DNA from 4 places in the Pectobacterium peruviense genome. Region 3 is predicted to be linked to each of the others. Evidence: predicted binding sites of a transcription regulator. Region 3 holds the regulator's gene; each other region holds the start of a gene.
What was found. Region 3 encodes CRP, which controls carbon source genes, mostly activating them, when cyclic AMP is high. Its sites were predicted from a motif close to ATGTGANNNNNNTCACAT; they were not measured.
Positions count from the first base shown of each region.

Region 1: rbsD (D-ribose pyranase) is a predicted target of CRP. The motif match lies at 3,932-3,949, and genes of this name have one in related genera.
Region 2: DUT67_RS11305 (6-phosphofructokinase) is a predicted target of CRP. The motif match lies at 4,421-4,438, and genes of this name have one in related genera.
Region 4: DUT67_RS03505 (nucleoside-specific channel-forming protein Tsx) is a predicted target of CRP. The motif match lies at 2,558-2,575, and genes of this name have one in related genera.

Region 1 is NZ_CP161826.1:4,877,336-4,884,587, forward strand. It holds gene rbsB (ribose ABC transporter substrate-binding protein RbsB) at 1-811, opposite strand, end outside; gene rbsC (ribose ABC transporter permease) at 837-1,805, opposite strand; gene rbsA (ribose ABC transporter ATP-binding protein RbsA) at 1,813-3,318, opposite strand; gene rbsD (D-ribose pyranase) at 3,326-3,745, opposite strand; gene DUT67_RS21970 (YgiW/YdeI family stress tolerance OB fold protein) at 4,074-4,469, opposite strand; gene qseB (quorum sensing response regulator transcription factor QseB) at 4,714-5,376, shown strand; gene qseC (quorum sensing histidine kinase QseC) at 5,373-6,722, shown strand; gene kup (low affinity potassium transporter Kup) at 6,896-7,252, opposite strand, start outside.
Region 2 is NZ_CP161826.1:2,496,466-2,503,717, reverse strand. It holds gene DUT67_RS11335 (tagatose-bisphosphate aldolase) at 1-365, opposite strand, end outside; gene DUT67_RS11330 (AAA family ATPase) at 402-935, opposite strand; gene DUT67_RS11325 (PTS sugar transporter subunit IIA) at 932-1,369, opposite strand; gene DUT67_RS11320 (hypothetical protein) at 1,376-1,654, opposite strand; gene DUT67_RS11315 (PTS sugar transporter subunit IIC) at 1,719-3,056, opposite strand; gene DUT67_RS11310 (PTS sugar transporter subunit IIB) at 3,070-3,363, opposite strand; gene DUT67_RS11305 (6-phosphofructokinase) at 3,374-4,354, opposite strand; gene DUT67_RS11300 (D-amino acid dehydrogenase) at 5,102-6,355, shown strand; gene DUT67_RS11295 (multidrug effflux MFS transporter) at 6,387-7,252, opposite strand, start outside.
Region 3 is NZ_CP161826.1:473,028-480,279, forward strand. It holds gene pelA (pectate lyase PelA) at 1-532, opposite strand, end outside; gene DUT67_RS02110 (aminodeoxychorismate synthase component II) at 1,214-1,789, shown strand; gene DUT67_RS02115 (aspartate aminotransferase family protein) at 1,909-3,135, shown strand; one part of gene DUT67_RS02120 (IS3 family transposase) at 3,290-3,641, shown strand; one part of gene DUT67_RS02120 (IS3 family transposase) at 3,641-4,545, shown strand; gene crp (cAMP-activated global transcriptional regulator CRP) at 4,569-5,201, opposite strand; gene DUT67_RS02130 (OsmC family protein) at 5,577-5,984, shown strand; gene DUT67_RS02135 (phosphoribulokinase) at 6,093-6,962, opposite strand; gene DUT67_RS02140 (YheU family protein) at 7,087-7,252, opposite strand, start outside.
Region 4 is NZ_CP161826.1:767,133-774,384, reverse strand. It holds gene DUT67_RS03520 (family 43 glycosylhydrolase) at 1-762, shown strand, start outside; gene ampE (beta-lactamase regulator AmpE) at 787-1,641, opposite strand; gene ampD (1,6-anhydro-N-acetylmuramyl-L-alanine amidase AmpD) at 1,638-2,213, opposite strand; gene DUT67_RS03505 (nucleoside-specific channel-forming protein Tsx) at 2,740-3,600, shown strand; gene nadC (carboxylating nicotinate-nucleotide diphosphorylase) at 3,745-4,635, shown strand; gene ppdD (prepilin peptidase-dependent pilin) at 4,962-5,408, shown strand; gene gspE (type II secretion system protein GspE) at 5,411-6,883, shown strand; gene hofC (protein transport protein HofC) at 6,880-7,252, shown strand, end outside.

The DNA of each region.
Region 1 (7,252 bases), 540 kb from region 3:
CGATACCGATTACGCCGATCTGGTCTGGGCGCTGAGCCACTGTTGCTGCCAGCTTGCCTGACTCAACGGCCTTCACGCCATCCTGAGTACCGTCAAAACCAACAACCAGCACATCTGTTTTTCCTGCAGTTTGCAGTGCACGCAGGGCGCCTAATGCCATTTCATCGTTCTGAGCAAATACCGCCTGAACGTCAGGGTGTGCGGTCAGCAGGTTCTGCATCACGTTCAACCCTTTAGTACGATCGAAGTCAGCAGGCTGGCTGGCCAGCATAGCGAATTTATTTTTCTCAGCAGATTTCATGAAACCCGCCCCACGCTCACGCGCGGCAGAGGTTCCAGCAATCCCTTCCAACTGAATGACCTTGGCACCTTCACCCAATTTCTTGGCAATGAAGTCACCGGCTACTTTACCGCCGAAGGCGTTATCAGAAGCAACGTGGCTCACCACTTCACCGCTGCTAGCGACGCGATCCAGCGTAATAACCGGAATTTTTGCCTGATTGGCCATTTTGATTGCATTGCCTACCGCATCTGAATCCGTCGGGTTAATCAGCAATACTTTGGTGCCACGTACCGTCAAATCCTGAACGTTAGCCAGTTCTTTCGCAGGGTTATTCTGGGAATCCAGCACAATCAGCTCATAGCCCAGTTTGTCAGCTTCTTTCTGCGCACCCTCTTTCATGGAAACAAAGAACGGGTTATTCAGCGTAGAAACCACCAGAGCAACCGTATCTTTGGCCAAGGCATTAGCACTGACAGTCGCGCTCAGCGCAACAGCGGAAACCAGAGTAGCCAGCTTTTTCATATTCATAACTCAATTCCTGTGTGAATGAAGGTTATTTACTGCTTTTGTTATCTACCAGAACCGCCAGCAAAATGACGACTGCTTTGACGATCATTTGGTAGTAAGAAGAAACACCTAATAAATTCAGTCCGTTGTTGAGGAAACCAAGGATAAGTGCGCCGATCAACGTGCCAACGATACGCCCTTTACCCCCGGCCAGACTGGTGCCGCCCAATACTACAGCCGCGATAGCATCCAGCTCATACCCTGTACCCGCCGTAGGCTGTGCAGAGGACAAACGTGCGACTTCAATAATTCCCGCCAGGGCAGACAGCAGCCCACACAGGGAATAAACAATAATCTTGATTTTATCAACGCTGATGCCGGATAAGCGGGTTGCAGACTCGTTGCCACCCAGCGCATAGATATAACGACCCAGACGCGTATGGTGCAGCATGTACCAGGCCGCAGCGAACACGATAGCCATAATCCAGATTGGCGTAGGAATACCCAGCGGACGGCCAATGCCAAACCAGCCAAAAGCATCTGCGACGTCGGAAAAGCCAGTATTCACCGGGCTACCGTTGGTATAGACCATCGTCACGCCGCGCAGCAACAGCATCATGACCAGCGTGGCGATAAATGCCTGCACTTTACCTTTCGAAACGATAACCCCCGTGCCTGCGCCAATCAGCGCACCCAGCGCCAAGGCACCAAACACAGCCACCAACGCATTCACTTCAAGCCCAACGATGGAAGCCGCGACGGCACCCGTCAGCGCCAGCAGTGAACCTACCGACAAATCGATTCCCGAGGTCAGTATCACCAGCGTCATGCCGACGGCCATAATGGCATTCACTGACGTCTGCTGGAGAATATTGAACAGGTTATTCAGGGTGAAAAAGTTAGGGCTCAGGGCGGAAACAACTGCAATCAGGATCAGGAGCGCGATCAGCGATTTCTGCTCCAGTAACCACTCTTTGCTGAACCAGCGTTTTGCCGCGATAGATTGAGAACTCATGTCTGACTTACTCCTGCTTTGCGCCGTATTGCTTACCAACGGCCGCAGCCATCAGTGCTTCCTGGGTTGCTTGCTCAATCGGGAAATCACCGCTCAAGCGCCCTTCGTGCATCACGATGATGCGATCGCTCATTCCCAAGACTTCGGGCATTTCGGATGACACCAATATGATGCTCAGCCCTTCTTCTTTGAATTGATTGATTAACTGGTAAATTTCTTTTTTCGCCCCTACGTCAACACCACGCGTCGGTTCATCGAGGATCAAAACATTGGGGCGCGTCATCAGGCCACGGGCAATCGCTACTTTTTGCTGATTGCCACCGGAAAGCAGGCCGATAGGCTGTTCCATTGAAGGCGTTTTAACGTTGAACAGGCGAATAAAGTCGGCGACCGTCAGTTGCTCTTCAGCGTGCTTGAGACGACCGCCCGCATGGCTGAAATAGCGCAGTGCGGTTAACGACATATTTTCTTTTACCGACATGCCCAAAACCAGACCATCACGCTTACGGTCTTCAGAAATGTAAACGATGCCGTTCGCCAAGCCATCCTGCGGTTTACGCGTCACCACGTCGCGGCCATCAAGCGTTACATTGCCGCCCGTTCGTGGCAGTGCGCCGTAGAGAATCTTCATCAGTTCAGTACGGCCTGCGCCCATCAACCCTGCAACGCCCAGAATCTCACCTTTACGTACGGTAAAGCTGACGCTGTCAACGCCCGGCCCAGACAGGTTCTGCACGTTGAGGCGAACCTCTCCCGGCGCTTTATTCGAGCGCGGGTACTGATCTTCAAGCTTGCGGCCCACCATCATTTCAATCAGCGTGTCTTCCTCCAAGTCGCTCACCGGGCGTTCGCCGATAAACTGACCATCGCGGAAAACGGTAATGTCATCACAGATTTCAAAGATTTCTTTCAGGCGGTGGGAAATATAGACAATGCCGCATCCCTGAGATTGCAGCTCTTTGATCACACTGAATAACGAAGCCGTTTCGGTATCCGTCAAAGCATCGGTGGGTTCGTCCATGATGATGACTTTCGATTCAAAGCTCAGCACCTTGGCAATTTCCACCATTTGCTGATCGCCAATCGATAAATCCCCCACCATACGGCGGCTGTCATAGCGCAGATTAAGGCGCTTCAGCAGTTTATCGGCTTCCGCATACATCTTATTCCAGTCGATACGGCCGAAACGGTTGGTAAATTCACGACCGAGGAAGATATTCTCGGCAATCGTGAGCTGGGGAATCAGGTTAAGTTCCTGATGAATAATACCGATACCTGCTTCCTGAGACGCTTTCGGCCCGTTGAAATCCACCTCTTGCCCCAGAAAATGGATACTGCCGGCATCTTTACGATAGATCCCGGTCAGGACTTTCATCATGGTGGACTTGCCCGCACCGTTCTCGCCCACCAGCGCCATCACTTTTCCCGGATAAACATTGAGTGCCGCACCGGAAAGCGCTTTAACGCCGGGAAAAGATTTCGTGATGCCTTGTAGTTGCAGTAAAGGTTGCATTGATGCCTCAGAACGTTACGCCAGCACAAAGGATGACATTGGCATACGGAGAGCACTCTCCGCTGCGAATGATGGCCCGGCTTTTACCGCTTTGGGTTTTAAATTCTTCATGGCTGACATAGTGCAATGCAATTGAGTTTCCCTGATGCTGTTCAAGTTGCTTCAATTGATCGAGTAATGCGTCATGGACGGCGGGGTTCTTTTCAATAATCTCTTCCGCCAGAATAGCGGCCTCAACCTGCATTTCGCTGGTGACAACATTAACCACCTGCAAAAACGTTGGCACATTGTGCGTCAACGCCAGGTCGATACGGGTTGTCGTTTCAGGAATCGGTAAACCAGCATCACCAATAACAAGACTATCGGTGTGCCCCAGCCGAGCAATCACGGAAGAAATATCTGAATTCAATAATGCTGCTTTTTTCATCTTCTCACCCCACCAGCGAAACGTTTCGCTAACAACATTCTAGAAAAAGAAGTGGGAAAGGCAACGAAGAAATAAAAAAAATGTGATCGCTATCGAAACGTTTCGCTAACAAAAAATAAAGACAAGATAACGCGGTTATCTACTCTAGATAATTCACGTTTCAGGAAGATGGCAAAGAAAGGTATCTAGTGAGCTTAATCACATCGATCATTTGGATGAACAAGCGTAGCCAACGCACAGGTAGCCGTAAAGAATGACAGAGAGAGAAGGGTGATAAATAGAGAAAGGGCGGGCAATCGCCCGCCACGAGAGAATTGAAGATAGCGTATTAGAGTTTACGGACCTGCTTCACATCCAGTTCGACAGAATTGAAGTCTTTATCCAACTCACCCTGAATTTCTACTTTATCCGTGGGCGAAACCATCTGACCATTCCAGCGCTTATGATCGATTTCAACTTCCATCGTGCCTGTGGAATCACGGAACAGATAGTTCTCATCACCGATCCGTTTTTCAATATTACCACTCAGCGTAACCCAACTATCGTCACGCAGATCTTTCGCCTTATCTACCGTCGTGAGGGAGTTCTGCGGATCGATGAATCCCCCTTTATGTGTGGCAACCGCAGGCGTTTCTGGATTGACGAAACCACCGCCGCTTTGTGCGGCAAACACGGGTGCAGAAACCAGAGCGGTAATGGCAAATAACGCAGCTGCTTTTTTCATAGTATTCCTTCCTTATTTTGCCTGTCGTTTCGCAGTCAACCTGCGGGAGTAATCGGTCTTCGGGAAGGATTAAAACAAACCGTTCTTAACAGAATCTTAAGGACTCAGCTTTTACCTTTTTATTTTTTTATATTGCCGAAATCGTCCGGTTTCAGCGATTTGTCCTGTACACGTCGTCCCCCGATTTCGTATAAAACCTGAAAAGGCGCAAACGCGACAGCGGCACATCCCTTGCGAGGCAGCCATGAGAGTATTGTTAATCGAAGACGATCGCCTGATCGGTGATGGCCTAAAAGTTGGGTTGATCAAACTGGGCTTTAATATTGACTGGTTTACGGAAGGTAAAGCAGGCGCCGCCGCGTTGAAGGCCGCCCCTTATGATGCAGTGGTGCTCGATCTCAGCCTGCCGGGTATGGACGGCATGGATATCCTGCGCCAGTGGCGTCAGGCTGGACATGACGAACCGGTACTGATTCTGACCGCACGCGATGCGCTGGAACAACGCGTGGAAGGGTTGCAGCAGGGAGCGGATGATTATTTATGTAAGCCTTTTGCGCTAACTGAAGTGGCCGCTCGCCTGCAGGCGCTGATTCGTCGCCGTCACGGTCAACTCCAGCCCGCATTAACGCATGGCGCGGTTTCCCTTGAGCCTGGCTCACGAAGCGTCACGCTTAACGGTGAGCCGTTGATACTAAAATCCCGCGAGCTGGCGCTGTTGGAATTGTTCTTGCTCAATCCGAGCCGCGTGCTCACGCGGGCGCAGTTGGAAGAAAAGCTCTACGGCTGGGATGATGATGTCTCCAGCAATGCGGTAGAAGTCCATATCCACCACTTGCGCAAAAAACTGGGCAGCGGGTTTATCCGTACCGTGCATGGCGTTGGCTATATTCTGGGAGATGCACCATGAACCGACTCAGTCTGCGCTTACGCCTGATTGCGGGCTTTGCGCTGCTGACATTAATTTGCTGGAGTGTCGCCAGTCTGCTTTCGTGGTATCAGACACGTCATAACATCAATGAGTTGTTTGATACTCAGCAAATGCTGTTTGCCAAGCGTCTTGCCACCATGAGTCCCGATGAATTGCGGATCCCATCAGCTTCTCTGCCCAAAACCAAAAATCTGGTACATAAAAACCGAGGCAAGCAGGATGATGATGCGCTGGCCTTCGCCATTTTTACCCACGACGGGAAAATGGTGTTGAACGATGGCGATAACGGCAAAGATTTCATTTTTGACTATAAACGCAACGGCTTCACCGACGGAAAACTGCGCGATGATAACGACGCGTGGCGTATCGTCTGGCTGACGACGCAGGATGATCGTTACGTGATTGCTGTGGGTCAGGAATGGGAATACCGTCAGGATATGACGCTGGATATTGTAAAAACCAACCTGATGCCCTGGTTGTTTGCGCTGCCTATCATGCTGGCACTGCTTTTCTGGCTAGTGACACGTGAGCTCTCGCCACTAAAACGTATTGCCGCTGAGCTTCAGTTACGCTCCCCCGACGACAGCACACCGCTGGCGACGCAGCACATCCCACAGGAAGTGCGCCCGCTGGTCAATGCGCTGAATATCTTGTTTTCCCGCATAAGCGATATGTTAACTCGCGAGCGTCGCTTTACCTCCGATGCCGCTCACGAACTGCGTAGCCCGCTGGCAGCATTGAAAGTTCAAACCGAAGTCGCGCAGTTAGCGCATGACGATGAGGCCATGCGTCGCCATGCATTAATGAATCTGGATAAAAGTATCGATCGCGCCACCCGACTGGTGGATCAGCTCTTGACGCTGTCGCGGCTGGATGCCGAATCGCATCCCGAGGGGATGCAGCCCGTTCAGTTCAATGAATTACTGCAACAGGCGGTGATCGCGCATTACCACACGGCACAAACCGCAGGTATCGAGCTGACGCTGGACTTACCAGATATCCCCGTCATCCGGCAGGGCCATCCGCTGCTGCTCGCCCTGCTGATACGTAATCTGCTAGATAACGCCATTCGTTACAGCCATGAAGGGGGAACAGTAAGCCTGACGCTGACAGAGCGAGGCTTTAAGGTCACCGATAACGGATCGGGCATCAGCGATGAAGCGTTGGCAAGAATCGGCGAGCGTTTTTATCGCCCACCGGGGCAGGAAAAATCCGGCAGCGGTCTGGGAATTTCCATCGTGAACAACATCGCCACGCTGCATAACATGCGGGTTACGTTCACCAATCAGCCCGAAGGCGGGCTGATTGTATCGGTTAGCTGGTAACGATTATTCTCTCTATCGTTAAATCACTAGACGATACGGCTTTCCCAATAGACAGCGAATCGCTGCTTGTTATTAGGGAAACACGGGGATGAGGTTCCCGCAGGGACACCTCGCCCCGTGGTCGACCGTATATCTCGATCTCATCCCAACATAACTTCATATATTGGATTCGCTTAAATCTCGACCTGAATCCCCAACTCAATCAGCCTGTTCGGCGGTATTTCAAACTGATCCGCTGCCCGCAGCGCATTGCGGCTGAGCATCATAAACAGCTTACCGCGCAAGCGCAGATACCACGGCCGTTCACCGATAATCAGCGACTCATTGGACATAAAGAAAGACGTTTCCATCATCTGGCAGGTTAATCCTTCCTGCCAACAACGCTGAAAGACCTCTTCTACATCCGGCGTCTCACGCCAGCCATAGTTGGCGATCACGCGCCAGAACGTCGGAGAAAGCTGCTCAACCGTCACTCGCCGGGCATTCAGCACATAAGGTGCATCCTCCGTTCGCATGGTCAACAGCACCAC
Region 2 (7,252 bases), 2.0 Mb from region 3:
TTACGGGCCGTAACGCCCTCAACCATTGTGGAGATCCGATAACCTTCCGGACTCGTTTCCCAGCCTGAAGCATCAAGCCCGATGAGCAGGCCGGTATCGCGGGGTAACACATTTTCGTCTATCAGACCCGGTATGGCACAGATCGGATCGACCAGTACACAGCCCGCCTCAGCTGCCAGATAGCGAGTGATGTCATATTTTGTTTTTCCTAATGTTTCATTGGTAATTGCAGCCTGCGCATCAGAGGTCGGTGCTAATAACGTTCGCATACCGCCACGTTGATCGCAGGCAATAACCATCATCGCGCCCGTCGCGTTACAAATTAATTGATATCCCCGGTGCTCCGCTGTTGTCATGGTGTTCATGATAATTACCCTCATAAAATTAATGTAAATAAGCGATTAATCCAGGTGTGTTTTGATCCATTGAATTAATTCCTGATGATTAATTTCCTTATCCTGATCAACCGTGTAACACTTCCCAATGCACATTGGCTGTGCCTGATGTGCGAGTGAAATTAATTCCGGGAGATACTCATCACCGGGATGGCCTTTTATTCTTTCATTCATTCTGGCTTGATATCGTTCTGCCACCCGATCAGATGAGATGGCATTCCATATTTCAAGCGGGTGTTCGATATCACACGAGGTCAGATATTCCTGTAATATCGATTTTTCGCGAAAGCCGAACCAGGCATCGAGAATAAAAATACTATTATTAGGCGCTTGCCTAACGATGTTAAACATCGCCTGATATGCGGCGCATCCCAGTTTTCTATTTAACGATCTATCGATGATGTCGCAGAACTGCATCATGAATGGCTCTTTTATTTCATCGAGGCTTAACCGTGGGAGATGCAATTCATCAGCAATAATACGCGCTACCGTGCTTTTCCCTGATGCGGGTATGCCATTTACTAAAATAATTTTTTTCATAATACCCCGACAATATCATCTGACGTGGTGGCACATCGAATCCGAGAGAGCATGTCATCCTGCTCCAATAGATTGACGATGGAGGCGATGCCTTCTGTAATATGAGCATCACTGTTAACGCCACCGAACATAATTAAAATATCTACCGGTTCGCTTCCCTGAATAGAAAGTGGTGTGCGTAACGTCAATAAGCTGAAGCAATTCTCAATAACGCCACACTCAGGGCGTGCATGTGGAATAGCGATGCCTTCATCAAAAACATAATAAGGGCCGTATTCCTTCGTGCTTTCGATCACCGCAATGGGATAGTCTTCCGTAATACACCCTGCGTTGATTAATGGTTGTGCGGCACAATAAATAGCCTCTTCCCATGTTTTACATATCATGCCGAGTTGAATGCAATTGTGCTGCAAAAGGAAATTTTTTATGCTCATAAAGCCTCATATATTTTTCCGAATGGTGTTTCTGAGTTCATCGATCTGAATGAAAATAGTATCAACGCGATTCCGGTAATCAGGATGAGAAGAAAATAATTGGATGGCCTGATTGTATTTAATCATTAACGTTTTTTGTGTTTCACTATGCGTCGGATCTTGTGCTAAACGAGATTCAAGCTCCGTTAATTCCTCCTCAATTTCCCTGACGCGATTGTCATTTGTATTATCACGGTGACCGGAAGACGGGGCAGGCGATAAAAAACGTTTGAGTAGAGAAAACATAGTGACTCCTTAGCAATTGACACAATGACATTAATGACGACAGGCCATACGACGTGTTTATGCGCTATTGCGATAGTTTACGATTCGCAATAAAGGCAATGGCTGCAACGAACGCGACAAATGCGGCGACAAATAACCAGTCCTGCTGGAAGGCGTGTCCTAATATCAGGCCAGTACCGATGACGTCAGAATCACTGAAGGTGACGCCAGTAAATCCGAAGACTTCCAGTAATGGCACCAGAATGGCAGGCAATAAGGTAATGAAAAGACCATGAACCACACCGCCGATAATTGCGCCGCGCCGTCCTCCCATGGCGTTACCGAAAATACCTGCCGTGCCGCCCGCAAAGAAGTTGGTCAGTAAACCTGGCAAAATCATCGCCAGCCCAAACATCGGGAAAATCAGCATTCCCAGAATAGAACCGACGGTGGTGGCGAGGAAGCCAACAATCACAGCGTTGGGTGCATAAGGGAAGAGCACCGGGCAATCCAACGCGGGTTTAGCGTTAGGCACCAGGCGCATGGCGATACCTCGAAATGCGGGAACCAACTCATTAAGCAGCAGACGGACACCGCTGTAGAGAACGAAAACGCCCGCCACAAACTGCATGGACTGCATAAACGAATACATCAGATAGTTGACGCCGTTGGCATATTGCGCGATGTATTCCGGTCCTGCAGTCACGGCGGGGATGAGGTACATTGGCACCATAACGACGGCCATCGACAGGTAGGTATCCTGCAAGAATTTGAAGTTATCGGGCAGCGTTAAATCTTCTGTAGATTTGGAGTTTTTACCGACTAGCCGAGCGACGGCGGCCTGTACCAGATACCCGATGGTACAAAAATGCCCGAGCGCAACATCATCGGAATTCGTGATTTTACGGACAATCGGCTGTGCCAGCGCAGGCATCAGCACGGCCATAATACCGCCAAATATTCCTCCGGTGAGGATCAGCGTCGCGCCGGTCAAGCCCGACTTATAGCCGATCACGGTACCGATTGTTGCCATCCACAGCAGAGCCTGTCCCGTCAGGAAGATATATTTAAAGGGGGTAATTCGTGCAATCAGGATGTTGACGGCAAAGATCACCATCAGCGTTAACGCGACTTCTGAGCCGAGTTCGCGGTTTGCCAATCCGGCGATGGCGGCGACATCGGTGATGTAGCCCTTCATACCGAAACCGTGGGTAAAGATACTGTTCAAATATGTCAGGGCATCGACGATGATGTTAATCCCCGCCATCATGATGAGGAAACCAAGCAGTGTCTTGAATGTCCCCTCTGCAATTTTCCCTACCGACTTCTTCTGTAAAATCAACCCGATCATGGCGATCAGCGCGATTAATATGGATGCCTGGCCTAATAAATCTTTCACAATGAAATTGATAACGGTGTTCATTTTTCACCTCATGCTATTTATGAGCCTGAATATACGCTAAAATTTTTTCTTCTATTTCATCTTTGTCGGTAAGTTTATTAAGAATGATGACCCTTTTTTTCTCATCTTCACTGGCATCGCTATTCAGAATGTCAGCAAATATTTTCTGGGTTAGGATGACGTCATAATTGAAGGCAGAGGCTTCTGAAATCGTGGTGTGATTGATTTCCGCATCAATGCCCAGCTTTTTTAGTACGGATTTCGCACTCATTTCGATAGCGAAACTGGAGCCTAATCCACAGCCGCAAACGCAAAGTACTTTCAACATAATAATGGCCTCATATAAGATGATGAGTTTTCGCGAGCTTATAAACGTGACTTTCGACATCAACCAAGCGTCGTTCAGAATCCTCCAGATCGATAGGGATCGCTTTGTTGTTATTATTGATAATGATAATTTTATTAGTCAGGCCAGCGTTAATACACCGAACCATTTCTTCTGCTAACAGGGTGCCCTGAATAATTTCTTCCCCGGTGGGCGCGCCATTTCGTAAGCCGTATCCTAAAATGGTTTTTCGGATACGGATTCCAACCTTATGTTCGAGTTTCTTGATAATAGTATCGATAGCGCCCTGAAAGCCGGGAGTGTATTCATGGGTGTAGCCTTCAGAGCATAAAATGATCACGCTATTTTGTTCTGCGATTTTATCCCGAATACATTGTGCTAACGCATCAATATCCCACGGTGATTCTGGAATGAGTGCGATATCGGCATTACTCTTTAATGCCGCCTGTAGTGTTAATTCACCACAATAGCCACCGAGTAATTCAATCATGAATATCCGACCTTGTAATCCACGGCCCGTATTACGCAATTTCTCTACTTCACTCATTACTTGTTCGCAGGCAGTGGAAAAACCAATCGTATAGCTATTCCCTGAGATATCATTATCAATCGTCATTCCTACGCCGTAGCAATGAATACCGTAGTGGCTTAATTTTTTTAGAAATTGAAATGATCCATCTCCTCCCGCCATAATGAGTGCGTCGAGTTTTTGTTTTTGGATGTTTTTAACAATTTTCTCGTAGTCTGTTTTTCTACACTTTCCGGTTTTTCTCCCTGATGTAATCAAGGGCATTGATGCGAGTGAATAATCCACCAGATCGCGGCGAGTGAGGGCTTTACAGCAGTTATCGATAAGGCCATTAATTCCACCATCGAAAATGACGATGTCAGAGGCAGTCATTCTATTCACCTGAAAGATGAAGTTATTTATTCCGCTAACGTCGCCGCCGCTAATGACTAATCCAATTTTCATCGTCGCCCTCTAAAAATATGAATAACCATCGTGTGAACACAATGTTATTAAATTGATGAGGTGTTTTTTTGATGAATGTCGCAAATTTGTATTTAACTATGCGGAGACTTGGCTTGACAGTGATGTCGCTGGTTCTATTGCTGTGATGGTTATCACGATTTAAAAATAAGCAATCTGACTAACTTGTTAATTAGTTTGAGATTTAACATTTTCATCTTTTTTATTTTTTCAGTCCTTTTCTGCTAAAAAACGAATACATATTTTGTGAATGATTTCACAGTTATTTCGTTACGATCTCAATGATGAATCGAAGAGAGAAAAATATACCCTAAATAATTCGAGTTTCAGGAAGGCGGCAAGTGAGGGACAAATTCGTCGGGAACGAATTTGATCAGCCAACGGCTGGCCTCCGGTGAGAGACAGGATGTCTCTCATTTCATCCCGATGAGATTACTCAGGTAAGTGATTCGGGTGAGTGACAAACCTGCCAAAGGCAGGTTTGAACGCTGCTTGCAGCGGCTCCCACGGAGCGAGACACACGTGTGTGTCGAGTAACGCAGCCAACGCACATGTAACTTGAAGTATGACGGGTATAAAGAAATGTTCTCGCTGAGACGAGTGACAATTCCCTCCCAAATGCTAGAGTAGTCTTCAGTTTTACCTTTTAACTAGTGTTTTATTCCATTAAATAAGCATTTTTCCAGCAGATTAGACGGTCTTTAACGGAAAGGAAGGGAGAGCGGTAGCATGCGGGTTGTAATTCTGGGAAGTGGCGTAGTTGGTGTAAGTACCGCCTGGTATCTTGCGCAGGAAGGGCATGATGTTACCGTTATCGACAGGCAGCCGGAGCCTGCGTTAGAAACCAGCGCCGGGAATGCCGGACAGATTTCCCCCGGCTATGCCGCACCGTGGGCTGCACCGGGCATACCGCTAAAAGCGATAAAATGGATGTTTCAGCGCCATGCGCCGCTGGCCATTCGGCCAGACTTCACGGCCACACAGCTTTGCTGGATGTGGCAAATGTTGCTCAATTGCGATGCCCGCCACTATAAAACTAATAAAGCACGAATGGTGCGTCTGGCTGAATACAGCCGTGATTGCCTACAGCAGCTGCGGCGAGATACAGATATCCAGTACGAAGGTCGACAAGGTGGAACGCTGCAACTGTTTCGCACCGAACAGCAATATGACAATGCGACACGAGATATCGCTGTACTCGAAGAGGCTGGGGTACCGTATCAATTGTTGGCTCGCCATGAGCTTGTCTCCGTCGAACCCGCATTGGCGAATGTAGTCGGGAAGCTAACCGGCGGACTGCGTTTGCCGCATGATGAGACGGGCGATTGCCAACTGTTCACCCGCCAATTGGCGGCGATGGCTGCTGATGCTGGCGTCACCTTTAAACTGGGGCGTAACGTCCGTCAACTACGGGTCGAAGGGCAGAACGTCACAGGTGTGCAGTGCGACGACGGTATGATCGTGGCAGATGCCTATGTGATGGCTTGCGGTTCCTATTCAACAGGGCTATTGCGGCAGTGGTTCGATATTCCGGTTTATCCGCTGAAAGGCTATTCACTGACGATTCCTCTGGCGGATGACGCCTCAGCACCGGCGTCTACCGTGTTGGATGAAACGTATAAAGTGGCGATTACGCGTTTTGACAATCGCATTCGCGTTGGTGGCATGGCAGAAGTGGTGGGCTTCAACACCGATCTGAATCCCAAGCGTCGAGAAACGTTGGAAATGGTGGTGCGCGATCTGTATCCCCATTGTGGGCCGATTGAGCAAGCGACATTCTGGACAGGACTGCGTCCGATGACGCCAGACGGCACGCCGCTGGTGGGGCGCTCACCGCTGAAAAACCTGTATCTGAATACCGGTCACGGCACATTAGGTTGGACGATGGCCTGCGGGTCGGGGAAATTGCTGGCGGATATTCTGTCGGATAAATCACCGGAGATTGAAGCCGATGATTTATCCGTGTCTCGCTATACTCGTTAGAGTATCTGTATTCTGCATTCGGTGTTTTGAATTAGCTGCGGGGCAGCGACGTAATGCTGCTCTTGTGGTGACGCGTGAGCAGACGGGCGCGTATCGCCAACAGGGCTGCACAGAGCATAACCAGCGCCAGTGATATTTTTGACGGCAGAGGAATGGCCATCGCACCCAGTCCCAACGCCGCACCGCCTGCCATCTGCACAAAGCCTACCATCGCCGATGCAATACCCGCTTCATTGGAATAAGGCTCCAGCGCATAGCTGGTGGACGGCCCGATCAAAAATGCCAAGCCCGCACAGGCCAGTGCGACGGGCAACATGTAGGTTGGCCAAGTATCTTGCATCGCTTCGGGTAAGAGCGCGACACCGGCAAGCAGCGAAAGAAAACCCGCCCCCATCAGCAGGCTACCGATAGCCAGACAACGTGGCCGACCGACTTTACGGATAATACGATTCGCGAAGAAGCTGACCAGCATGATCCAAAAACCGTTCGCGCCGAAGGCAATAGAAAACTCAAGCGGCGTGAGTTGCGCCTGATTCATTAACACCACGGGGGAAAAGGTGACGTAGGTTAATGCCATCCCCATCGCGCCTGCATTGACTGATGCGAACCCCAGAAAGTGGCGATCGGATAAAAGGCGAGCATATTGGCGCAGCGGCAAACCGTGGACAGGTAAGGTTGAATCTGGGCGTGTTTCTGGCAGAAAGCGGATAACGAGTGCCAGCACCAAAACACTGTAACCAGCAAGGAACCAGAAGGGCGCACGCCAGCCGAAGGCTTCGGCCAAAAGCCCGCCTAATAGCGGTGCCAGCGCGGGTACAATGTTCAGCGTGCCGTTAAGAAAGCCATAAGTTCTGGCAGCATCATCGCCGTTCAGTTTGTCACGCACGCTGCTGAAAA
Region 3 (7,252 bases):
CAGCGCATTCGAAGTTCTTGGCGAAGATCTCATTGTGGTCGATCCAGACGTTCGGTGAGTTATCAATACGGATAGCGTCACCATCTTTTGCGCCACCCGGCATATAACCGAAGCGCATGTTACGTACGACAACATTGGAAGAGTTAACCACCCAGATGCCGAAGTTAGCGGAAGACCCATTAGTACCGAGGATAGTGATCCCTTTGGTGAACTCTTTGATTTCTACACCACGCGGATCTTTGCTCCATTGGCCACAGATGTTAGCTTCAGCCGCTTTGATTAGTGCATCTTCATTACCGTTATAGGTAATGACGAGCGGGTAGGCTCCACCTTTGACTGCTTTACCACTTGAATCCTTTTTCGCTGCCTCAATGATATCGACGATCTCTTGCAGAGAGCGTGCGGTTTTTTTCACAGCGCCGGAAACATCGCCGCCGTCAGTGGTGGCATAACCCCCCGTATTTGCCGCCATTGTCGGTTGGGCAGCAAGCAGCAACAGCCCAGCGGCTGCAGAAGGCAGTAGGTATTTCATTGTGTACTCTCCTTGACATAGAATTTTTTGGGTATTTATCACTACACACCCTGTGTAATAAAATGGCTGTTTCAACAAAAATGAAATTAAGGTTTGTCTATAAAGCCGAGCTAAGTGTTAACAGAAAAAATAAACAAAACAAGATGGGGCGTTAAATATATTAATTAAATAACAGAGGACAGCTGAGAGGATTTGTGTTTATTGCTTTTAAATAGAAACTAATTTCCACTTAAAGTCATTTAAATCAATGTCTTGTGTTTTTTATTTAAACTTTGTTCTTTATTTTTCATCCGTCTCATTTCTAGGGTTTTATTCGCTTATTAGCAATTGTGATCGTCGTCAAAAGTTAAAGATAAATATTGGTTAGAAAGATAAATCCCATGAACTAACCTGCCTAATCTAAAAACTCTAATTAATTCATGATGGTTTTTTGTTTATTATTTTTTTTGTTAAAAATGATTTCAGAAAAATAGTTTTCTATAGAGATAAATAATAAATATTACCTATTAATAAAAGTGCTTTTTGTATAAATAAATCATTTGTGATCGTCATAATTATTATTGCGCTAACTTATTGCGTAGGGATGGCACGTCTTTTGTCTTTGCTGGCGACAAGGGCTGGGTACCTGATGTGAATTTCATGTATGTTAGTACCGCTTTCCCGACTAACTGTGCAATGACTATGCTACTGATTATTGATAACTACGACTCCTTTACCTACAACCTTTACCAATACTTTTGTGAGCTTGGCGCAGAGGTCGTGGTGAAGCGTAATGATGAACTGACGCTACGTGAGATTGAGCAGCTTGCGCCTGAGCGATTGGTCATTTCACCGGGTCCCTGTACGCCGGATGAAGCGGGCATTTCACTGGCTGCTATTCGTCACTTTGCCGATAAATTGCCTATTCTGGGTGTGTGTCTTGGTCATCAGGCGATGGGGCAGGCGTTCGGCGCGCGTGTGGTGCGGGCACGGCAGGTGATGCACGGTAAAACCTCGGCAATTGCGCACAGCGATGCGGGGGTTTTCACCGGGTTGGCTCAGCCTTTGACGGTCACCCGCTATCATTCACTCATTATTGATTCCACTTCGCTACCTGATTGCTTTGAGGTCACGGCCTGGAGCGAATATGAAGGGCAGCGTGATGAGATTATGGGGATACGCCATCGCTCCTTACCGCTAGAAGGGGTGCAGTTTCACCCCGAGAGTATTCTTAGTCAGCAAGGGCATCAGCTTCTGGATAATTTCCTTAAAATTTAACTATATAGAGAGTTATTCTTTTCAATAGCCGATTTAAGATTGCCTGTGATTGATTTTTTATGCATATTTATTGACTATATTTTCATTTCGACATGATGGGCAGCAGAGTGAGGCAGCAAATGGCAGCAGAGCAGAAAGCAGTGACACGGGATACTCACGATAAAGTGATTTTGCCGGTTTATGCACCCGCGAAGTTTGTACCAGTGAAAGGTAAAGGGAGCCGCGTCTGGGATCAGGACGGTCGTGAATATATCGATTTCTCCGGTGGTATCGCCGTCACGGCGCTCGGTCACTGCCATCCTGCGCTGGTTAACGCATTGCAGCAGCAGGGCGAAAAACTGTGGCACACCAGCAATATTTTCACCAATGAGCCTGCGCTACGCCTTGCCAGCAAATTGATTGATGCCACTTTTGCTGACCGCGTGTTCTTTGTTAACTCCGGTGCAGAGGCAAACGAGGCCGCATTTAAGCTGGCGCGCCACTATGCGGTTAAACGCCATAGTCCATATAAAACCAAGATCATCGCCTTCTACAATGCGTTCCATGGCCGTACGCTGTTCACCGTTTCAGTTGGCGGACAGCCTAAATATGCCGATGGCTTCGGACCTAAGCCTGCGGATATTGTGCACGTTCCGTTCAACGATCTGGCGGCTGTTAAAGCGGTGATGGACGATCATACCTGTGCGGTCGTGCTGGAGCCGATTCAGGGCGAAGGCGGTATTACACCCGCGACGCCTGAGTTTTTACAGGGCGTTCGTGATTTGTGCGATCAACATAAAGCGCTGCTGGTGTTTGATGAAGTGCAGAGCGGGATGGGGCGTACCGGTAAATTATTCAGCTATATGCACTATGGTATTACGCCGGATATCCTGACAACGGCTAAAGCGTTGGGCGGTGGTTTCCCTATTAGTGCGATGCTGACGACGGAAGAGATCGCATCAGTCATGACCGTTGGGGTACACGGTACCACCTATGGCGGCAATCCTCTGGCCTGTGCGGTGGCGGAAGCCGCGCTGGATGTCATCAACACGCCAGAAGTATTGTCTGGTGTCGCGGATCGTCACGATCGTTTTATCAGTGAACTTGATAAAATCAACCAGCAGTATGGTGTATTTGATCAGGTTCGCGGTATGGGGCTTTTGCTGGGGGCTGAGCTGAAACCTCAATGGCATGGCCGTGCGGGCGAGTTCTTGGCTGCTGCAACGGCTCAGGGGCTGATGGTGTTGATGGCAGGGCCGAACGTGATCCGCTTTGTACCGTCTTTGATCATTGATGAAGATGATATCGCGCAGGGGATGGATAAATTCGCCAAAGCCGTCGCTCAAGTGGTTAACGCAGCACACTGATTACGCTCTCAACATCGCTTGCGACTTCCCGTTAGGTGGCGAGCAGGAAGCTCGGCATAAAAAAAGCGTGAGGCCGAGGCTTCACGCTTTTTTATTGGTAGTGATCCGTCCTGAATAGCGTTGACACGTCCCTGACTTAAATACGGAGAACGTGATGATGACTGAGTTCAAACGTACCCAACGTGATTATCCTCTATCCTTTAAAATAGCCGTCGTTGAACAGGTCGAAAAAGGCGAGATGACCTATAAACAGGCCCAGCAGCGATATGGCATTCAGGGGCGCTCCACCGTTCTTGTCTGGCTGCGTAAATATGGCCAGCTTGACTGGAGTCCCGGACTTCCTGACCTGATGAAAAGGAAACTGCTTGTGGCTCAGACAAATACCCCACTTACACCCGAGCAAAGAATCAAAGAACTTGAAGAGCAGCTTAAGCTGGCGAATCAGAAAGCTGAGTTTTTTGAATCTGTTATCAACGTCCTGAAAAATGATTACGGGGTAAGTGTCGTAAAAAAGCGGCCCGGCAAGTCCTTGCGCAGAGTCAGGCCCCAAAAGTCACCGTGACACGCGCATGCCAGCTCCTGGGGCACAGCAGACAGGCATGGTACCAGCATAATGCAAGGTGCAATAAACGACATGAACACAATAGTCAGGTTCTTGATTTTATTGCCCGAGTTCGGTGCCGTCAGCCACGTATAGGCACACGCAAACTCCACTCTCTGTTGAACCGTCAGGCAGGTGAAACACTCAATATCGGGCGTGACCGCCTGTTTAGCCTACTGGGTAAACACCGGCTTCTGGTACCCGTAAAGCGGGCATACCACAAAACGACCAACAGCCATCATCGTTTTTACCGGCATCCGAACTTGCTGAAGTCTGGCCCCGAACAGGTTACTGTCCTTCAGCCGGAGCAAGTCTGGGTCGCCGATATTACTTATCTACCAGTACGCAGTGGCACGGTCTATCTGAGTTTGGTCACGGATGCCTGTTCCAGAAAAATCATGGGTTACCATGTAGGGGATAATCTGCAAACTGAAAATGTGGTAAAAGCCTTCAAACGTGCGTTACGACAAAGAAAAACAAAAGGGCCGTTGATACACCACTCTGACAGAGGGCTACAATACTGTTCAGCGCTTTACCAGTCGGTACATGAGAGAAATGGGATAACCTGTTCAATGACAGATGGTTATGACTGCTATCAGAATGCGCTGGCTGAACGGATAAACGGCATCCTGAAAAATGAGTTTTTACTCTCTCGCCCAGCTAATCTGGCACAAGCGAGGAAAATGGTAAAAGAATCTGTGGCGATTTATAACCATGAGCGGCCACATCAGGCCCTGAAATACAAAACGCCCGATGAGGTTCATCAGGCGTTTTACAGGCAGAAAACTGTCAACCCATATCAGGACTAGTCATAGGGTACCGCGACAAGGGTTTAGCGAGTGCCGTAAACGACGATCGTTTTACCGTGCGCAGAGATCAGATTCTGGTCTTCTAACATTTTCAGAATGCGGCCCACGGTTTCACGCGAGCAGCCAACGATTTGCCCAATTTCCTGACGGGTAATTTTAATTTGCATGCCATCTGGATGCGTCATGGCATCAGGTTGTTTGGCCAGGTTGAGTAAGGTTTGGGCGATACGGCCGGTCACATCAAGGAAGGCGAGATTGCCGACTTTTTCTGAAGTAACCTGAAGTCTGTTTGCCATTTGCGCAGACAAGCGCATGAGGATATCCGGGTTAACCTGAATGAGCTGGCGGAATTTTTTATAGGAAATTTCAGCCACTTCACAGGCGGTTTTTGCCCGAACCCAGGCACTGCGTTCCTGACCTTCTTCAAACAGGCCGAGCTCACCAATAAAATCGCCCTGATTGAGGTAGGAAAGAATCATTTCCTTGCCTTCTTCATCTTTGATTAGCACTGCTACAGAGCCTTTCACGATGTAGTAAAGCGTTTCTGCTTTTTCACCTTGGTGAATCAGCGTGCTCTTCGATGGATACTTGTGAATATGACAATGGGAAAGGAACCATTCGAGAGTTGGGTCTGTCTGCGGTTTGCCGAGAACCATTCGCTATCATCCTCTGTTGTAATTCACTGCGCAAATTACAGGGGTCAGAGTTCCCTGTACGGCGTGTTTAACTGCTAAAAAAAATAAAATTCAGTCTAGGCAGAATGACGTCAGGGAATATACTGGAACCACTGTACCCTTGGTTTTTCGGTTGCTGCTTTGCCGCACCGTAAACGTGGCTGGGTATTTCTGGCTACGTCATCATCTTCTTCGTTTCTGGGTTTGTCCAGAAAAGGTCTATTCTATTTTCGTTTTAACACAGCTTTAAGGATGTGTCTTGTGTTGTCTCGCTTCAGCATGACAAAGCTCTGATTAACGCTGGTTTTTGTACAGTAACGGTATAAATTTTCAAAAAATTTTTAGTGGAGAGGCATCATGCAGGCTCGGGTAAAATGGGTTGAAGGCTTAACGTTTTTGGGCGAATCCTCATCGGGACATCAGGTATTGATGGACGGTAATTCTGGCGATAAAGCGCCCAGTCCGATGGAAATGGTGTTGATGTCCGTAGGGGGATGCAGCGCAATTGATGTGGTATCGATTCTGCAAAAGGGCCGTAATGATGTGGCGGATTGTGAGGTGAAATTAACCTCAGAGCGTCGGTCTGAAGCACCGCGCTTATTTACCCATATCAATCTGCATTTTATTGTGACGGGGAAAGGGCTGACCGATAAAGCCGTCGAACGTGCCGTCGAGCTGTCAGCGGAAAAATACTGTTCTGTGGCATTGATGCTGGGTAAAGCCGTTGAGGTGACACACAGTCACGAAATTAGAGTACTGCCATAATTCCTTTCTCTGAGCACTAATTCTGGTTACTTAAGCCCATTATTAGGGGAAACACAGGGGGGCCCGTAGAGAGGCCTCACCCTGTGGTCTCCGCGTGTATCTCGATGCTTATTCTATCGTTTTCCCTTCGATTAACCGCTGCACCAGCGGTGCCATGATTAATTCCATTGCCAGCCCCATTTTCCCGCCGGGAACGACCAACGTGTTGATGTGGGAGATAAACGAGCCCTGCAACATGGCGAGCAGATAGGGATAATCAATATTATCCAATCCCTGAAAGTGGATGACGACGAAGCTTTCATCCAGTGAGGGGATCGACTTGGCAGCAAACGGGTTGGAGGTATCCACGGTGGGTACGCGCTGGAAGTTGATATGGGTGCGAGAGAACTGCGGCGTGATATAGGTGATGTAGTCTTCCATGGAGCGGACAACGGAATCCATGACCGCTTCACGCGAGTGGCCGCGCTCATTGACGTCACGGATCAGCTTTTGTATCCACTCCAGGTTGACGATCGGCACCACACCGACGAGCAAATCGACATGCTGTGCCACATCATTTTGTTCGGTGACTACGCCGCCGTGCAGTCCTTCATAGAATAGGATGTCGGTAGGTTCTGGCATCGGTTCCCACGGTGTGAACGTCCCAGGAACCTGGTTATAGGGAATCGCTTCATCATAGGTATGAAGGTATTTACGCGTCTGACCACACCCATGTAGGCCATATTCAATAAACGACTGTTCCAGCAGGCTGAAATCATTCGCTTCTGGGCCGAAGTAGCTGATGTGGCGTCCTAAATCACGCGCTTTGCGGATTGCCATATCCATTTCCGGGCGGGTATAGCGGTGAAAGCTGTCACCTTCCAACTGGGCTGCGCGTAGGTCGAACTGTTGGAATATCTTACGGAAGGCCAGACTGGTGGTCGTGGTTCCCGCTCCGCTGGAGCCCGTAACCGCAATAATCGGATGTTGATGTGACATAAGGCGCGTGACTCCGTGATCTCGATGCCCGCATAGACTGAAAGCCTGCGCGCATTCTCAAAAATGACGTAATTGTTCCCATTGTTAGCATGTTTGACGCGTTCTTTCACGTCTTTCGCCATGCTCAATAAGGGGCATGTCCACCGGCATTGAGCTGACCGCGCGGCATAATGTTTAGCGTTTCATGTAACTCAGACCACACCAAAACGACTTCGCCGGATTGGAGCTGACTGCGGATATCTTCGACTTTCTGCGCCAGCGAGCGCTCCTGTTCGCCGTAATCGGTGCCT
Region 4 (7,252 bases), 290 kb from region 3:
CCCTTAAGCTCGCTGATTTGGGCACCGGAACTGCATGTGATTGATGGCAAATGGTATGTCTATTTCGCCGCAGCACCGACGGAGGAAATCAAAGAGGGTTTATTCCAGCACCGTATGTTTGCATTGGAATGCGCGGATAGCGACCCGCTAACAGGCAACTGGGTTGAAAGAGGACGGATTTACACGCAGTTCGATACCTTCTCACTGGATGCCACGCACTTTGAACATCGGGGAAAGCGCTACTATCTATGGGCGCAAAAAGATCCCGCCATTGCAGGCAACTCGAATCTGTATCTGGCTGAAATGGAAAACCCGTGGACGCTGAAAGGCACGCCCGTCATGTTGAGCAAACCGGAACTGCCGTGGGAAGTGATCGGTTTTAAAGTCAACGAAGGCCCCGCCGTCATTAAGCACGGCGAACGCATCTTTATCACCTATTCAGCCAGCGCTACCGATGAAAATTACTGTATCGGCTTACTGTGGGCGAATGCGGATAGCAATCTGTTGAACCCGACAAGCTGGCATAAATCGCAGCAGCCGGTTTTCACCACCAGTTGGGAAAACCGGCAATTTGGGCCAGGGCATAATAGCTTTACCCAAACAGAAACGGGCGAAGATGTGCTGGTTTACCATGCCCGCAATTACACAGAGATCGAAGGCGATCCGCTGTATGACCCGAACCGCCATACGCGGATTAAAATGTTCAGTTGGGATCGTAACGGCATGCCCGCGTTCGGCGAGCCTCCCGCAGACAGACAATAGATGAGAAACGGGTGCGTTGGGAAATCAGACCAGCGCACCGTATATCGTCAGGAGTGCGACTACGACCACCAGCACCAGCGTCACCTTTTTCGCCAGCGTCACAGCGGCTTTGGGTGTTTCTACCGGCTCGATGTGGGATTCACGCGCCAGAGAAAATTGAGCGAGCTGAGTTAACACCCAGTATTGCGAGCTGCGGGAATCTCCCAGCGATGCGAACCAGGCAGGCAGCGCTTTTTCGCCGTGCCCCAGCAAGGCGTAAGCCGCACCGGCTAAACGAGCGGGAATCCAGTCAAGCCAATGCAGCAAGCTATCAACGCCGGACTGGGCGCGTTCCAGCGGTGTGTTGTGCCGTGCCAGCCAGGTCTGTCTGGCACGTAAAAATGCGTATCCCATCAGCGTAATCGGTCCATAAGGCCCAGCGACGACGAACCAGAATAGCGGGGCTAAATAGAACCGGAAGTTTATCCACAGCAATGCGTTTTGCAGTTCTTTCAATTGCTCACTTTCGCTCGTGCCCACTGGCAGACCGTGAATCAGCGCCAGTTCAGCCGCCATTTCACGGCTGGCGTCCGACTCGCCGCGCTGCGCCGCCTGCAAATAACGCCGATAGTGCTGACGAATTTCACCCGCGCCAATGCACATCAGGCTAATGACGATCCACAGCAAAAGAGAAATCAAGCCAAACAGAATACCGCTCGTTAGCCACAGCAACCCAGCCACCACGCACATACTGCACAGCGTCAGGAACAGCGTTTGAAATAAAGACGGAGGCGAAACATGCCGAAATATCACTTCAAGCCGGTGATCGATCTGCCAGTGCTCTCCCTGCTTGAACAACCGTTCCCATGCCAGCGTAAGCAACAGTGTAAACAGCGTCATTGGTCTAGGCTCCCTTTGTTCTCTGTCCAGTTTTCTTGTAGCAGAAGATGATAGCCGTCCCAGTCAAATGCTGGGCCGGGGTCGGTTTTACGACCTGGAGCGATATCGCTATGCCCGGTAATTCGTGACGGCGTGATGGGGTAATCCCGCATTAATAGGTGCGTAATCGCAGCCAAAGAGTGATATTGCTCCGTGGTAAAAGGCAGCGTATCCGTCCCTTCCAGCTCGATACCAATAGAGAAATCATTGCAGCGTTCACGGCCTTCAAACACCGAGACTCCGGCATGCCAAGCACGTTGATCGAAAGGCACATACTGTGTGGTTTGCCCGTCGCGGCGGATCAGACAGTGTGCCGCCACGCGTAAATGGGAAATATCGGCGAAATAGGGATGTGCCGTAGGATCTAAGGTAGCGGTAAACAGTTGATCAATATACGGACCGCCAAACTCACCCGGCGGCAGGCTGATATTGTGAATCACCAGTAAAGAAGGCACCTCATTATTCGGGCGACCATCATAATGCGGTGAAGGCGTGTGTGTAATATCGGATAACCAGCCATTTTCCAAAAGCATCGGCGATAACCTCGCATCGTATCGTTAGCCGGCTGAATCAGGCGAAAAATCAATTATACCCGTAATACTTCAAGCTGCATGTGCGTTGGCTGCGTTCACTCACCCGAATCACTTACCTGAGTAAGCTCATCGGGATTCCCTCTCTTGCCGCCTTCCTGCAACTCGAATTATTTGGGGTATAGAACCCAAAATCCTTGTATCCAAGATACCATGTTTCACGCCATCCTATCTATCCAACTAGATATCAATAGGTTTTACCATTCGTTTTGCGATTTTTCTGCGATTTTCCCGTCAACATTCAACCTCTACATCCTTTTTAGCAACGTAAAATCCCCAACACTATTATGTGATAAAAATCACATTACAAATGTAATATTGCAATAAAAGGCAATCGTTTTCGTGCATTGCGTCTATTTTTACTTAAAATGCATGACAAAATTATCTTCTGATTTTTTTAGATATTACCAAAACTTATTTTGCGGTCTTACGCACGACGTAAATAACGTCTAACACGATGGTACTTAACATGAAAAAAACTTTCGCCGCTGGTGCCTTGCTGGCACTGTCATGCTCAATGCCGGTACTGGCCGACAGCAATAAAGCCGAATACCTATCCGACTGGTGGCATCAGAGCATTAACGTCGTCGGCAGCGCCCACACGCGCTTCGGGCCACAACTGAACAGCACGACCTACCTGGAATATGAAGCATTTGCGCGTAAAGACTGGTTCGATTTCTACGGCTACGCCGATGCGCCTAAATTTTTCGGTGGCGATCCCGACAGCCGTGGCATTTGGGACAAGGGCTCTCCGCTGTTTGTCGAGATCGAACCGCGCTTCTCTATTGATAAACTGACAGGAGCTGATCTGAGCTTTGGTCCGTTCAAAGAGTGGTACATCGCCAATAACGTTATCTACGATCAGGGCCGCAATAGTGGTTCACGTCAGAGCACCTGGTACATGGGCTTAGGCACCGATATTGATACCGGCACCGATCTGTCTCTCTCATTGAACGGCTATGCCAAATACCAATGGCAGAACTACGGCGCAGCGAACGAAAATGAGTGGGACGGCTACCGTGTAAAAGTAAAATACTCTTACCCGCTGGGCTCGCTGATGGGCGGCAATGTCTCTTATATCAGCTTCACCAATTTCGATTTCGGTTCAGAACTGCGTGATAAATCGAATTCAAGCCGCACGAACAACTCCATTGCCTCCAGCCATATTTTGGCACTGGGCTACGACCACTGGCACTACTCTTTCGTCGCACGTTATTTCCACAACGGCGGCCAATGGGCTGATGGCGCAGAACTCAATTTCGGCAAAGGCCCGTTTGAAGTGAAATCTACCGGCTGGGGCTACTATCTGGTTGTCGGTTACAACTTCTAAAATGACATCTCCTTTCCGGCGAACGCACATGTTCGCCGGAAGGTTAATAACAGTAACAGTCTGAATTGTAATAATTATTCATTCTGGATGTCCTGATATAAACAAGGTAGCATAGACCTCCGAATCCCCCTTCGGAGTTTTGTCATGTCAACGCGTCGCTACAGTCAGGAACAACGCCAAAAAACCTTGCTTGCTCGTATTGCACAAGATATCCCCGCCAGCGTGCAATTGGCCTTGCGTGAAGATTTAGGTGGCATCGTCGATGCTAATCAAGATATTACCGCGCTTCTGTTACCCGACAACGAGATCGTCAGCGCACGCATTATCACGCGTGAAGCAGGTATCTTCTGCGGTACGCGTTGGCTTGAGGAAGTCTTTTCTCAATTGGGCAACACGACAACGATCGTCTGGCACGTCGCCGATGGCGAAGCCATCACTCCCAACCAAACGCTGTGTGATATCACCGGACCAGCCAAACAGCTTTTAACGGGTGAACGCACGGCGCTGAATTTCCTGCAAACTCTGTCCGGCGTCGCAACCGAAACCAGCCGCTATGTTGCCGTGTTGCAGGGAACGCGCACCCGGTTGCTGGATACGCGCAAAACTCTGCCAGGGCTGCGAACCGCGCTGAAATACGCGGTATCCTGCGGCGGCGGAGATAACCATCGGCTCGGTTTATCCGATGCTTTCCTGATCAAGGAAAACCATATCATCGCCGCGGGTTCAATCAAAAATGCAGTAGAAAAAGCGCAGGTTTTACGCAGCGATGTTCCCGTTGAAGTGGAAGTCGAATCGCTGGGTGAATTGCAACAGGCGTTAGACGCTGGCGCAGATATCATCATGCTGGATAATTTCAGCCTGGATGACATCCGGGAAGCGGTGAACTTAACGCAAGGCCGTGCGCTGCTGGAGATATCCGGTAATGTCACCCTAGACACGCTGCGCGGCTATGCCGAAACCGGTGTGGACTATATTTCGGTAGGAGCGTTAACCAAGCACGTACAGGCACTGGATTTATCCATGCGCTTTATCTAATCACATCCCTATTTCTACCGACGAGGTGCCATTTCGCACCTCGTTCGCATTTCTTCATCTCACCCTCCCCATCACATCGTAACAATACGGCTTCCCAGCTCCGCACGGACTTCCTGTCCTGATAATGTGAATAATGCGTACCTATCCGCAAAAATTTTTCAATCCTCTGCAAATTCCTAAAAATATGTCGTAGCGCTTTCCTGTTTTCATTTTCCCTGCTCGTCAGCCTTCACTCCCTTTTCTATGCTGCCAGTCATTCGTATGAATTGGTGCATCGCTATCTTTGTGCATCACAAAAATTTATACCCAACAACAGGGAAATCAACATGACAAAACAACAAGGATTCACACTGATTGAGCTGATGATCGTCATTGCGATCATAGCCATCCTCAGCGCCATTGGCGTGCCAGCCTATCAAGGCTATCTGCAAAAAGCAGCGCTGACAGACATGCTACAAACAATGGTGTCTTATAAAACACCAGTCGATCTCTGCGGTCTGGAAAATGCTGCTTTTACTGCCTGCAACATAGGAAATCAGGGAATTCCGAGCAGTAAATCTTCACGCTATGTCAGTGCTGTTAGCGTCGCTCAAGGAGTCATTACGCTAACTGGGCAATCCACGCTGCTAGGGCTGCGAGTTGTTCTGACGCCAACGTGGGATACCGAAACGGGCGCTTCACGCTGGACGAAAAACTGTGCCACGGATGACGGCGCAGAGAGCCTACAATCCGCCTGTCAGGACGTTTTCCGTTTCGATAATACGGCTGGTTAATCATGACTGATTCGTCCTTCTCCTCCGAGCATGTACTCAGCGAGCTACAGACACTGTGCCGACGTTATCAGGCATTACTACTTAACCTCGATGAACAAACGCTGTCAGTTGCCGTCACCACGTCTCCTTCTGCGGAGATGATTGCCGCACTGCGTTTCGCCAGCAATCGTCGAATTATGGTGGAACAATGGCCACAGGCCAGAATGGAACAACAGCTTAATCCAGTGAATGCCGTTGCCGAACCCACAGAGACTTACCAAACCAGCGCCGATCGTTCCAGCACCGGGCAACAGGATCAGGATGACGCCTCCCCAGTCGCGCAATTTATCCATCAAACGCTGCGCCTCGCCGTTCAGCGCCGCGCTTCTGATATCCACTTTGAGCCGTTGTCAGACAGCTATCGTGTGCGGCTACGGATTGACGGTGTGTTGCAGGCAATATCCGCGCCCCCTCCCGAGCTGGCAAACCGAATTACCGCGCGACTGAAAATCATGGGTAAGTTGAATATTGCCGAAAGGCGATTACCGCAAGACGGTCAATTCAGCCTGATGCTGGATCAACAAGCCTACTCGTTACGCATCGCTACCCTTCCCGTACAACAGGGAGAAAAAGTCGTACTGCGTATTTTGCAAACGCACCAGCAAGAACTGGCGCTGGATAAGCTCGGGCTCACCGCAAAAGCATTGCAGCAGGTTATTAGCGTGCTGAGCGCTGCACAAGGCATGCTGTTAGTCACTGGCCCAACGGGTAGTGGAAAAACGGTGACGCTTTATAGCGCAATACGCTGGCTGAACGATATCAGCCGCAATATCTGTAGCGTGGAAGATCCCGTCGAAATCCCTTTGCAGGGAATCAACCAAACGGCGATCAATCCTAAAGCCGAGCTGGGATTTGGTCGAATTTTACGTGCGCTGCTGCGGCAGGATCCAGACGTCATTATGATTGGTGAGATTCGCGATACCGAAACCGCAGAAATTGCAGTAAAAGCCGCACAAACCGGCCATCTTGTCATGTCCACGCTACATACCAATTCTGCCGTAGAAACCCTGACTCGACTCAGTCATCTGGGCATTCCCGGCTATCTGTTAGCCGCAGCGCTAAAGCTCATCGTCGCACAGCGTCTTGTTCGTCGGTTATGCCCGCACTGTAAGACACCGGGAGAGCCCCTACTCTCCCTGCCAAGCAACATATGGCAAGGGCCATTACTCCATTGGCAAGCCAGCGGCTGTAACCACTGTTTCTCTGGCTACTATGGGCGCGTCGCGCTCTATGAATTGCTCCCCATCACACCGGATTTTCAGGCAGCGTTAGCAGGCAACGCCAGCGTAGGGGAATTATCTGCCCTGTCACGCAACTCAGGTTTCCCAACACTACTGGCAGCAGGACTGGATCTGGTCAATGACGGCCTAACCTCACTTGCCGAAGTCTATCGTGTTGTAGGCGATGAACACTCAATAAATCAGGAAGCGCAATGAAGCTAGAACGCTTGTATCACTGGCAGGGCATCACGTCCGAGGGAGAATTTGCCGAAGGTGAGCTCATCAGCACACACCGCCAGCACGTCTATGCCAGCCTAATCACACAAGGCTACCAACCGCTTCTCGTAAAAGTCGGTCATTACCTGTCGCTCCGCTACTGGAAGCGCGAACAGCTCGGCGAGTTAATCAAACAGCTCGCTGCCCTGCTACAAGCAGGATTGCCGCTGCTGGAAGCATTAAAACTGGTGTCAGAACAGCATGAGCGCCCCGGCTGGCGCTGCGTATTACGAGACGTTCGCACTCAGGTTGCTCAAGGAAGTTCGCTATCTGAGGCATTGCACGTCTACCCTCATATCTTTCCCGTTC